Regions from separate parts of the Janibacter sp. FSL W8-0316 genome, predicted to be linked through region 2. Evidence: riboswitches for the same ligand, from Rfam matches in the RefSeq annotation. Region 2 holds a riboswitch; each other region holds the start of a gene.
The links. Region 2 has a riboswitch for S-adenosylmethionine ahead of ssuE (NADPH-dependent FMN reductase). Riboswitches for the same ligand answer to the same signal wherever they lie in the genome.

Region 1 (3,266 bases), 820 kb from region 2:
CGGTTGCGGGATGTCCTTGGCGATGTGCGTCAGGCCCGAGGCCGCGAAGAGCAGCATGACGCTGCCGAAGCCCAGCCGTGCGTCGGAGGCGGGCTCGCTCGCCGAGCGCAGCAGACGCACGCCGAGCAGGAGCAGGACGATCGGCAGCGCGTAGGCGACCCGGCCGAAGGTGCCCGCGGCCACCGCGTGCACGACGTCGCCGAAGGCGCCGCTGAGGCCCCACCACTCGCGCACGGCGACGACGAGCGCCAGCGCCAGCGCCAGGAAGCCCCAGCCGTCTCGGCGGTGCTCGGGCTCGATCTGGCTCGCGCTGGTGCCGATGCGGCGCACCCCGGAGCCGGTCGCGTGGGCGACACCCATCCAGGTGCGCTGGACCGCGGCGACGGGCAGGGGCAGACCCCCACCGGACGCGGGCTTGCGGGAGGAGGTCCTCCCCTTCGCGCTGCTCTTGGCGGGTGCCTTGCGACCCGACGGGCGGGTGGAGCCCTTGGGTCGGGAGCTGGCGCCCTTGCTGCGCGAGGTGGTCGACGGACGAGTGGCCATGATTCGCAGGGTAGGCGAAAGCACCCTCTGACACACGCGTCACACGCGCACCACCGGCCACGGATCACAGCGGATAACCTCGCCCCGTGGACACCCGGACCCTCGTCGTCGTGCTCGCCGCGACCGTGTTCGGCACCCTCGCGTGGCGGTGGCTGCGCGCCGGCCACTACCGCCGCGATGACGAAGGGGGTCCCCTCCCCCGCCATCTCTGGGTCCCGGCGCTCGCTCCCTTCGTCGGGCTGGTCGTCGCGCTCGGCCTCGCCGACCGGCACTGGACGACGCTGTTGGCGCCGCTCGTCCTCGCCGCGGCCGGGCTCGTCCTCGCGGCGATCGACGCCGACGTGCACCGCCTGCCCAATGCCATCACCCTGCCGCTCGTGCCGGTCCAGGCGGTGCTCCTCACCGTCGCATCGGCCGTGACCGGCGACTGGGGCGCCCTCTCCCGCGCGGGTCTCGCCGCCGTCCTCGTCGGGGGCGGGACCGTGCTGCTCGCCTTCGCCCTCTTCGGACGCTCGATCGGGATGGGCGATGCCAAGCTCATGGTCTCGATCGCCCCGACGCTCGCCTGGCTCGGCTGGAGCCAGCTGGCCGTGGGCATCTGGCTCGGCTTCGTCATCGGCGGGATCGCCGCTCTCGCACTGCTGCTCACGCGCAAGGCCTCGCGCACGACGCAGCTCGCCTTCGGCCCCTACCTCGTGGCCGGCGCGGTCCTCGCGCTCGCCCTGGCCTGACGTCCACGAGCCGAGACACGACCGGTCGAGGCTCGACAGCGGCCTCCGCAGGTGGGCTATGATCCTGACCCAAGGTCACGAGTACCAGCGACAAGCCCCGGCTAGCTGGTCGGCAACCCTCCTCCGCGGTGGGGTGCTCCGGGTGACGACCTGGCCGGCGACAGACCGTCGCCCGGCAAGCGCGGACTCACGGTCGCCACCTGAGTCCCCGAAGGACCAGGAGCACCGTCATGACCATCTCCGACCTGCACCGCACGACCACCGCCCTGCCGCAGCTCGTCTCCGAGGGGCTGAGCTACCGCGACGAGGACGGCTCGAGCGTCGAGTACGCCCACCTCGACCACGGCGCGACGACTCCCGCCTTCCGGGCCGTCGCCGACGAGGTCGCCGCCGCGGCCGTCACCTACTCCTCGGTGCACCGGGGCGCCGGGTTCGCCTCCCGCGTGACCAGCTCGCGCTACGAGGCTGCACGCGAAACCGTCGCGGCCTTCGTCGGCGCCCGCACCGACGACCACGTCGTCTTCACCCGCAACACCACCGACTCCTTCAACCTGCTCGCGCGGGCGCTGCCCGAGGACACCTTGGTCTTCGTCTTCGCCTCCGAACACCACGCGGCACTGCTGCCGTGGGGTGACGCGCTGCGCCTGCCGGTGCCGCACAGCCACGACGAGGCCGTCGCCCTGCTCGAGCAGGCCCTGCGCAACCACCCGGCCGAGCACCGGCTCGTCGTCGCCACGGGCGCGTCCAACGTCACCGGCGAGCACTGGCCGATCGAGCGCCTCGCGGCGCTGGCCCACGAGCACGACGCGCGCTTCGCCCTCGACGCCGCGCAGGTCGTCCCGCACCGCCGGGTCGACATCGACGCCCTGGGCATCGACTACGTGGCGTTCTCCGGGCACAAGATCTATGCCCCCTTCGGTGCCGGCGTGCTCGTCGGGCGCAGCGACTGGCTCGACGCCGCCACCCCCTACCTCGCCGGGGGCGGGGCCACCGCACGCGTCAGCCTCGACGAGACCGAGTGGACCTGTGGCCCCGCTCGCCACGAGGCCGGCTCCCCCAATGTCTTGGGCGCCGTCGCCCTGGCCACGGCCTGCGAGATCATCACCGAGCACGAGCAGGCGATCGTCGACCACGAGCAGGCGCTGCGCATCCGCCTGCTCGCCGGACTGCAGCAGATCCCCGGTGTGCACGTGCACTCGCTCTTCGGTGGTGGCGACGGCGCGCCCGTCGCCACGATCACTGTCGACGGCCACGACAGCAGCGAGGTCGCCCGCGTCCTCGGCGACGACCACGGCATCGGCGTGCGCGACGGCAAGTTCTGCGCGCACCTGCTCGTCGACGACCTCCTCTCGGAGCACGAGCAGGACACCGCCGTGCGGATCAGCGCCGGCCTGGGCACCACGACCGAGCACATCGACCGACTCCTCGGCGCCCTGCGCGCCCTGTGACCCTCCTCGGGTAGGGCGAAGGGGGACCCGGCAGGCCCCCTTCGCCCCGGCGTCCTCAGGCCTCGACGACCACAGGGATGATCATCGGGCGTCGGCGGATCTTGCCGCCGACCCAGCCACCGACGGCACGGCGCACGACCTGCTGCAGCTGGTGGGTGTCGGTCGTGCCCTTGCGAGCCGCCTCGTCGAGCGCCGCGATGATCTTGGGCTCGACCTGGGTGAAGATCTCGTCGTCCTCGGCGAAGCCGCGCGCGGTGATCTCCGGACCGGCGATGACCTTGCCGGTCGAGGAGTCGACGACGACCATGACGGAGATGAAGCCCTCGTCGCGCAGGATGCGACGGTCCTTGAGCAGCTCCTCGGTCGCGCCCCCGACGCTCGAACCGTCGACGTAGACGTAGCCGCAGGGCACGGCGCCGGTGATCCGCGCGCGACCGTCGACGAGATCGACGACGACGCCGTCCTCGGCCAGCACGACGTGGTCGGGGTCGACCCCCGTCTGGATCGCCAGGTCGGCGTTGGCGACGAGGTGGCGCCACTCGCC
Region 2 (3,266 bases):
TCCCCCGCCGGGACGGTGAGGCTGATGTCCTCCAGGGCCCGCAGCACGCTCGCGCGGGGCTGGTCCTTCGTCGGGCGGACGACGAACTCCTGGGTGACGTGGCGCAGCTCGATGCTCGAGGTCACGTCGTCCCCTCCTCGGCCAGGTCGTTGTACTCGTTGGTGTAGATCGAGGCGGGGTCGAGCTCGTCGCGATCGACGATCCCGGTGCTCTGCAGCCAGTCGGCCCACTGGGTGAAGTCCTCGTCGGTGACGACTCCCCCCTTCGCCGGGACGCCGGTGCTCTTCCAGTACTTGACGTTGTCGGTCGTCTCGTTGCGGTCGCGGCCCTCGATGATCCGCGCGAAGCGCGCGTGCACCGTGGTGCGGGGGCTCGTGCGGGCCCACTCGATGGCCTTGGCGACACCGGTGGTGAACTCGCGGACCGCCTCGGGGTGCTGCGCGATGAAGTCGTCGCGGAGCACGTACTGGCCGCCGTTGAGCTGGTGCCCGAGGACCTCGGTGTCGCGCACGAGCTCGCGGATGTCGGGCTGGGCGAGCGCCCGGTCCTGGAGGATCCCGCCGAGCGCGCCGACGTCGACCTGCTTGCGGCGGATCGCCTCCTCGGTGTCGTTGGGCGGCAGGACGACGAGCTGGACCTGGTCGATCTCCTTGCGGGTGAGGCCCGCCGACGTCAGCCAGGTCTCGACGTAGGCCTCGGCGTGGGCCCCCAGGGTGTTGACCGCGATCTTCTTGCCGACGAGGTCCTTGGCCTCGGTGATCTCGCTGTCCTTGCGGACGTAGAGCCCCTGGTAGGACTGGCGGTCCGAGCCGTAGTAGTTGATGACGGCGGTGATCGGCGAGCCGGCCTCGACGAGCTTGACGATCGCCCCAGAGAAGGCGCCGCCGACGTCCGTCTGACCGGTCGCGACGGACTGGATGTCCTGCGGCCCGCTCACCGTCGCCCCGACGTACTCGAGGGAGATGGTGTCGAAGTACCCAAGGTCCTCGGCCAGCTCGGGGAAGGTGACGTTGTTGGCGCTGCCCTGGTATCGGAAGGTGACGGGTCCCCCTTCGTCCTCGGCGGCGGCGTCGCTGCTCGGCAGGGCGCACCCGGCGAGGGCGGAGGTCGTCGCGATCCCGGCGAGGCCGAGCAGGACGGTACGGCGTGAGGTGGAGGTGCTCATCAGGCCACCGCCACCGATCGGGCCAGCAGCTCGCCACGGTGGGCGGCGTCGGCCGCGGCGACGAGCGAGCGGCCGGCGACCGCGTCGAGGAAGACGCGGGTGACCTCGGCGAGCGGCCCGGCCGCGGAGTCGGCGATGCTCACCTCGCCCCCGTCGAGCCGGGTGACCTCGGAGGCGAGGACGAACCAGCCCGGTGTGATCGCGCTCGGCGCCAAGCTCGCGAGCACGGGGCGCAGGGCGTAGTCGACGGCCAGGACATGGGCCGGGCTGCCGCCGGTGGCGATCGGCAGGACCACCTTGTCCTTCAGCCCGGTCTGCGGCAGCAGGTCGAGGAAGGCCTTGAGCAGGCCGCTGTAGGCCGCCTTGTAGACCGGCGTCGACACGATCACGGCGTCGGCCCGCTCGAGGGCGCAGGCGGCCCGGGCGATGTCGTCGTGCTCGGCATCGGCCCGCAGCAGCGGCTCCGCGGGCAGGTCCCGCAGGACGATCGGGTGCACGACGTGGCCGGCGCGCTGGACCCGCTGGGCCAGGTGGCCGAGCACGGCGTCGGTGCGGGAGGTGGTCGAGGGAGAGCTGGAGATCGTGGCGATGACGGCCATCGGGTGCCTTTCGGTGGGCAGGTGGGTACGACGGATCGACGGTCGACGAAGGGAGGCTCGTCGCCGGTGGTGGGAGTGCTGGGTCGCCGGGGGTCTGCATTGCCGTAGGGCAATGCAGGTTCAGGTCGGCCGGGCATCGCATTGCCGTAGGGCAATGCAGATTCAGGTCAGCGACAGAGGGCGCTGTTGACCCGCAGCAGGTCGACGTGGCGCCGCAGCGCCGGACGCAGCGACCGCGGTGCGGTCGTGACGGTGGTGCTCATGGGTGTCCGTCCTGTCATGAGGCCGGTGAGTGCCTCGCGCTTGCTCCGGCCGCGACGACCGGAGCCAGGTCCTCACCCGGAGCACCCCACCGCGAGTGGAGGGTTGCCGCCCAGCAAGCCGGGGCTTGACGCTGGATCTCGTGACCTGATGAAGAACCTACGCGGATGCATCTCCTACTGCAACGACAGGAGTTACGAATCTCGCCATCCGGGACGTGCGAATCCCCCTGCCCCGCAACGAGACCTGCTCGACAAGAGAAACCCTCGCTTCGCAAGAGTTTCAAACTCTTGCGAAGCGAGGGTTTCTCGGGTGACCCGGAAATCGTGGGGCGGGTGGGACTCGACTCAGCCCTCGCTGAGCATCTCCGCGGTGAGGAAGGCCAGCTCCAGGCTCTGCTGGTGGTTCAGGCGTGGGTCGCAGACGCTCTCGTAGCGCTTGTTGAGGTCCTCGTCGAGGATGCGCTCGGCGCCGCCGAGGCACTCGGTGACGTCGTTGCCGGTGAGCTCGACGTGCAGGCCGCCCGGGACGGTGCCCAGAGAGCGGTGCACCTCGAAGAAGCCACGGACCTCGTCGACGACGTCCTCGAAGTCGCGCGTCTTGAAGCCGGACGCGGACTCGAAGGTGTTGCCGTGCATCGGGTCGCAGATCCAGGTGACCATCGCCCCGGAGTCACGGACCTTTTCGACGATGGCCGGCATGGCCTCGCGGATCCGGCCGGCCCCCATGCGGGTGATGAAGGTCAGGCGGCCGGGCTCACGCTGCGGGTCGAGCAGGTCGATGATCCGCAGCAGCTCGTCGGGGTCGGCCTTGTCGGAGACCTTCATGCCGATGGGGTTGCGGATCCGGCTGACGAAGTCGAGGTGCGCGTGGTCGATCTGCCGGGTGCGCTCGCCGATCCACAGGAAGTGCCCCGAGGTGTCGTAGAGGTTGCCGGTGCGCGAGTCGACGCGCGTCATCGGCCGCTCGTAGTCGAGCAGCAGCGCCTCGTGGGCGGACCAGAACTCGGTGGCCCGCATGGCCTCGAAGTCGACACCGCAGGCGGCCATGAAGCGCATCGCCTTGTCGATCTCGCGGGCCAGGCCCTCGTAGCGCCGGTTGGCGGCGTTGGAGACGAAGCCGACGTTCCAGTCGTGGACGCGCCGCAGGTCGGCGAAGCCGCCCTGGGTGAAGGCGCGCACGAGGTTCAGCGTCGCGGCGCTCGTGTGGTAGCCGCGCAGCAGGCGCTGCGGGTCCGGCTC
Region 3 (3,266 bases), 220 kb from region 2:
TTCGCCCAGCGCGCGCAGGACGACCCGCCCCCGACTGGGGCTGATCTTGGCCTCGCCGAACGCGGCCTGCAGCTGATCGCTGGTGATGGATCCGGTCGTGCGGCCCTTCAGGACGAGCTCCTGCAGCGAGGGATGCGAGAACTCCTTGGGGAGGGAGCCCTGCGTCTCGACGGACCGTGGGGACACAGCAGTCACCAACAACCTTTCGTCACGGAGGATTCCGCCGGGACGAAGGGAGTGGCGTGACCCCGTCTGACCCGACTCGCCCGGTCGCTGTGCGCTGGGCTCGTGACTATTATAAAACGCGTGGCCGCCGGGTGCCGCCACCAGGGGCGGTCGGAGGGTCTCAGCGGGCCTTGACCGCCAGCACGTCGCAGGGCGCGTCGAGCAGCACACGCTGAGCGTTGGACCCGAGGATCAGCTTGCCGACGGGGGTGCGACGACGCAGGCCGATGATGATCAGGCTGGCGTCGGTCTCCTCGGCGACGACGATGAGGTCCTCGGCCGGCTCCTTGCCTCGGACGAGGCCACGGACCTCGCCGTCGACACCCGCCTCCTCCATGCGGGAACGCACCTGCTTGAGGTCGTCCTCGTTCTTGCGGGCGGTGTCACCGCTCAGGCCCACGCCACCACGGTCGGAGTGGATGACGACGAGCTTGTCGTTGCGCAGGCGGCACTCCTCGAAGGCGCGCTCGAGAGCGGCCTCGCCCTCCTTGGTCGACACGTACCCCACGACGATGGTCATCGCTCGCTCCTCGTCACAACTCGGCTGATGGACTACCTGGGCCAGACGCTACACCGCGGCCCCGTGACCTGTCTCACTCCGGCGCTGGTGTCGTCGGCGTGTCCCGATCAGTCGCCGCGCAGCACGTCCCGGAGCAGCTCGGCCACCTGGTCGACCTCGGTGAGGAAGCCGTCGTGACCGACCGCCGAGGAGATCGTGCGCAGCTGCGTCCCGGGACGTGCCGCGACGACCTCGTGCGACAGCCGCGGCGGGTAGAGCCGGTCGGAGTCGACCGGCGCGACGACGAGTCGACCGGTGAAGGCCTGCAGCGCCGCGGACATCCCCCCACGGTCCCGGCCGAGGTCGTGGGAGTTCATCGCCTCGGAGAGCACCGCGTAGGAGTTGGCGTCGAAGCGGCGCGCGAGCTTGCCGCCGTGGTGGTCGAGGTAGCTCTCGACCGTGTAACGCGGGCGGCCCTCGGGCCCGGCGGGCTCGTCCTGGACCCGTCGGTCGAAGCGCTCGTGCAGCTCGAGCTCGCTGCGGTAGGTGATGTGGGCGATGCGGCGGGCGATGGCCAGCCCGGCCTCGGGGCCCTGCGGGTGGTCGTAGTAGTCACCCCCGGCGAACCACGGGTCGTTGCGGATCGCGAGGATCTGCGTCTGGCTCCACCCGATCTGCTCCGCGGTGGCGTAACCGCCGGTCGCCAGGGCGATCGCCGTGCCGACGCGCTCGGGGTGGCTCGCGACCCACTCGAGCGTGCGCATGCCCCCCATCGACCCGCCGATGACGGTGTGCCAGCGCTCGATGCCCAGGACGTCGGCGAGGCGCGCCTCGGCCGCGACCTGGTCACGGATGGTGAGGCGCGGGAAGCGACTGCCCCACGGCCGGCCGTCGGGCGCGGCACTGCCCGGCCCGGTGCTGCCCTGGCAGCCACCGAGGACGTTGATCGCGATGACGAAGTAGTCGTCGTCGAGCGGCGCCCCCTGCCCGATGAGGCCCGGCCACCAGCCGGCCGTCGGGTGACCGGGGCCGGCCTCGCCGACGACGTGGCTGTCACCGGTGAGCGCGTGCTCGACGAGCACGGCGTTGTCGCGCTCGGGACTCAGGCGCCCCCAGGTCTCGTAGGCCAGCACGACGTCGGGCAGGGACTCGCCCGACTCCAGCTCCAGCCGACCGATCGAGACGAAGCGTCGCTCGCCCGGGTGGTCGCCGTCGCGCCACAGCGCGGTGCTCGCGGGGGGTGTGGTCGTCACGCTCACGGAGTGCTCCCGAAGTGTCTCGCCTTGCCACGTCGCCTCGACGCGGCCCGGTCATCACCCGGGGCACCCCGTCGCGAGGAGGGTTGCCGGCCAGCAAGCCGGGGCTTGACGCTGGCACTCATGACCTGCCGACAACTCTAACGTCACGAGGCGCGCCCGATCGAGTCGCGTCCGGGCTGCGGACCCTCGGCCGGGGGCAGGGCCCACGGACGCACCCCCGTGGCCAGCAGACGGAGCATGAGGTCGGCCAGCCGGTGCTCGGGGTCGATCTCGAGGGCCCGCTCGAGGCAGATGCCGGTGATCGTGCCGTCACCGGCCCACCATGCGAGGTGCGCCACGGTGACGAGCACCGTGGGCGTGAGCGGCTGCGGCAGGAGCCGGGCGAGCTCGACGAGCCGACCACGGACGACGAGCAGCTCGTCGGACCACTCCCCTGCCTGCGGCAGCTCGTCGTCGCCCTCCCAGCAGTCGACCCAGGGGCACTCCGCCGCCGCGTCGAGGGCGAGCCAGCCGACCTCGAGCGGCACGTCGTCGAGCGAGAAGAACCCCGGCGCGAGCACGGCCATCAGCGCGTCGCGCCACTGGACGTCGAGCAGCGAGCCGCCCAGCACGGCCAGCTCGGCATCGGGCAGGTCACCGACCGGTCGCGCGCTGCGCCGCGGGTCGAGCACGTGGGACCACAGCGCGGCGAGCTCGTCGTCGTCGACCGGCACGGGCTCGCCCGACACGATGACCTGCGCCACCCCCTCGGCGCGCGTCTCGTCCGTCGGCGGCACGACGGTGGCGACCAGCTCCTCACGACTGGCGAGCGGCCGCACCCCGGCCATGACGAAGGGGGCGACCGCCGGCACCTCCTCGGGTCGCGGGAGCGCGCGCACCTGCGGCGGGCAGCACCCGTCGTCGCACCCCGGGACCCAGCACCGGCCGTCGCGCACGACGACGTGGTCAGGGACGGCGAGACCGGCCGCCAGGGCCGCCGAGGTGACGGCCGCGCGGAAGGGGCGGGAGCCCCCTTCGTCGTCCTCGAAGGCGAGCACCACGACCCCCTGCGCCCGCTCGCGGACCATGATCGCGATGCTGTGCTCGGCGAGGGCGGCGCAGGCCCGGGGGTCGTCGACGAGGTCGAGGCGCTGGACCATCCCGAGCCGCCGACCGTGCAGGGCGGCGAGGACGAGGGATGGACCCGGGTGGTAACCGAGCTGGTAGGGCACGAGGACGGCGAGCTCGGAGGCGTCGCGGGGGCTGGCGGTCGGTGTCATGCCCCGACCATGCCGAGCGGCCCG

Region 1: another riboswitch for S-adenosylmethionine. It lies ahead of NYE39_RS05225 (aminotransferase class V-fold PLP-dependent enzyme); the one in region 2 lies ahead of ssuE (NADPH-dependent FMN reductase).
Region 3: another riboswitch for S-adenosylmethionine. It lies ahead of metX (homoserine O-acetyltransferase MetX); the one in region 2 lies ahead of ssuE (NADPH-dependent FMN reductase).

The regions. Positions count from the first base shown of each region.
Region 1 covers NZ_JBBOQX010000001.1:1,068,039-1,071,304, forward strand. The annotation lists gene NYE39_RS05215 (DNA translocase FtsK) at 1-543, opposite strand, end outside; gene NYE39_RS05220 (A24 family peptidase) at 630-1,274, shown strand; SAM riboswitch class IV at 1,348-1,462, shown strand; gene NYE39_RS05225 (aminotransferase class V-fold PLP-dependent enzyme) at 1,505-2,722, shown strand; gene NYE39_RS05230 (ribonuclease J) at 2,778-3,266, opposite strand, start outside.
Region 2 covers NZ_JBBOQX010000001.1:243,700-246,965, reverse strand. The annotation lists gene NYE39_RS01105 (ABC transporter ATP-binding protein) at 1-125, opposite strand, end outside; gene NYE39_RS01100 (ABC transporter substrate-binding protein) at 122-1,165, opposite strand; gene ssuE (NADPH-dependent FMN reductase) at 1,165-1,764, opposite strand; SAM riboswitch class IV at 2,059-2,173, opposite strand; gene NYE39_RS01090 (class II 3-deoxy-7-phosphoheptulonate synthase) at 2,373-3,266, opposite strand, start outside.
Region 3 covers NZ_JBBOQX010000001.1:22,593-25,858, reverse strand. The annotation lists gene NYE39_RS00115 (RNA polymerase sigma factor) at 1-186, opposite strand, end outside; gene NYE39_RS00110 (universal stress protein) at 347-745, opposite strand; gene metX (homoserine O-acetyltransferase MetX) at 853-1,983, opposite strand; SAM riboswitch class IV at 1,999-2,109, opposite strand; gene NYE39_RS00100 (DUF4192 domain-containing protein) at 2,127-3,242, opposite strand.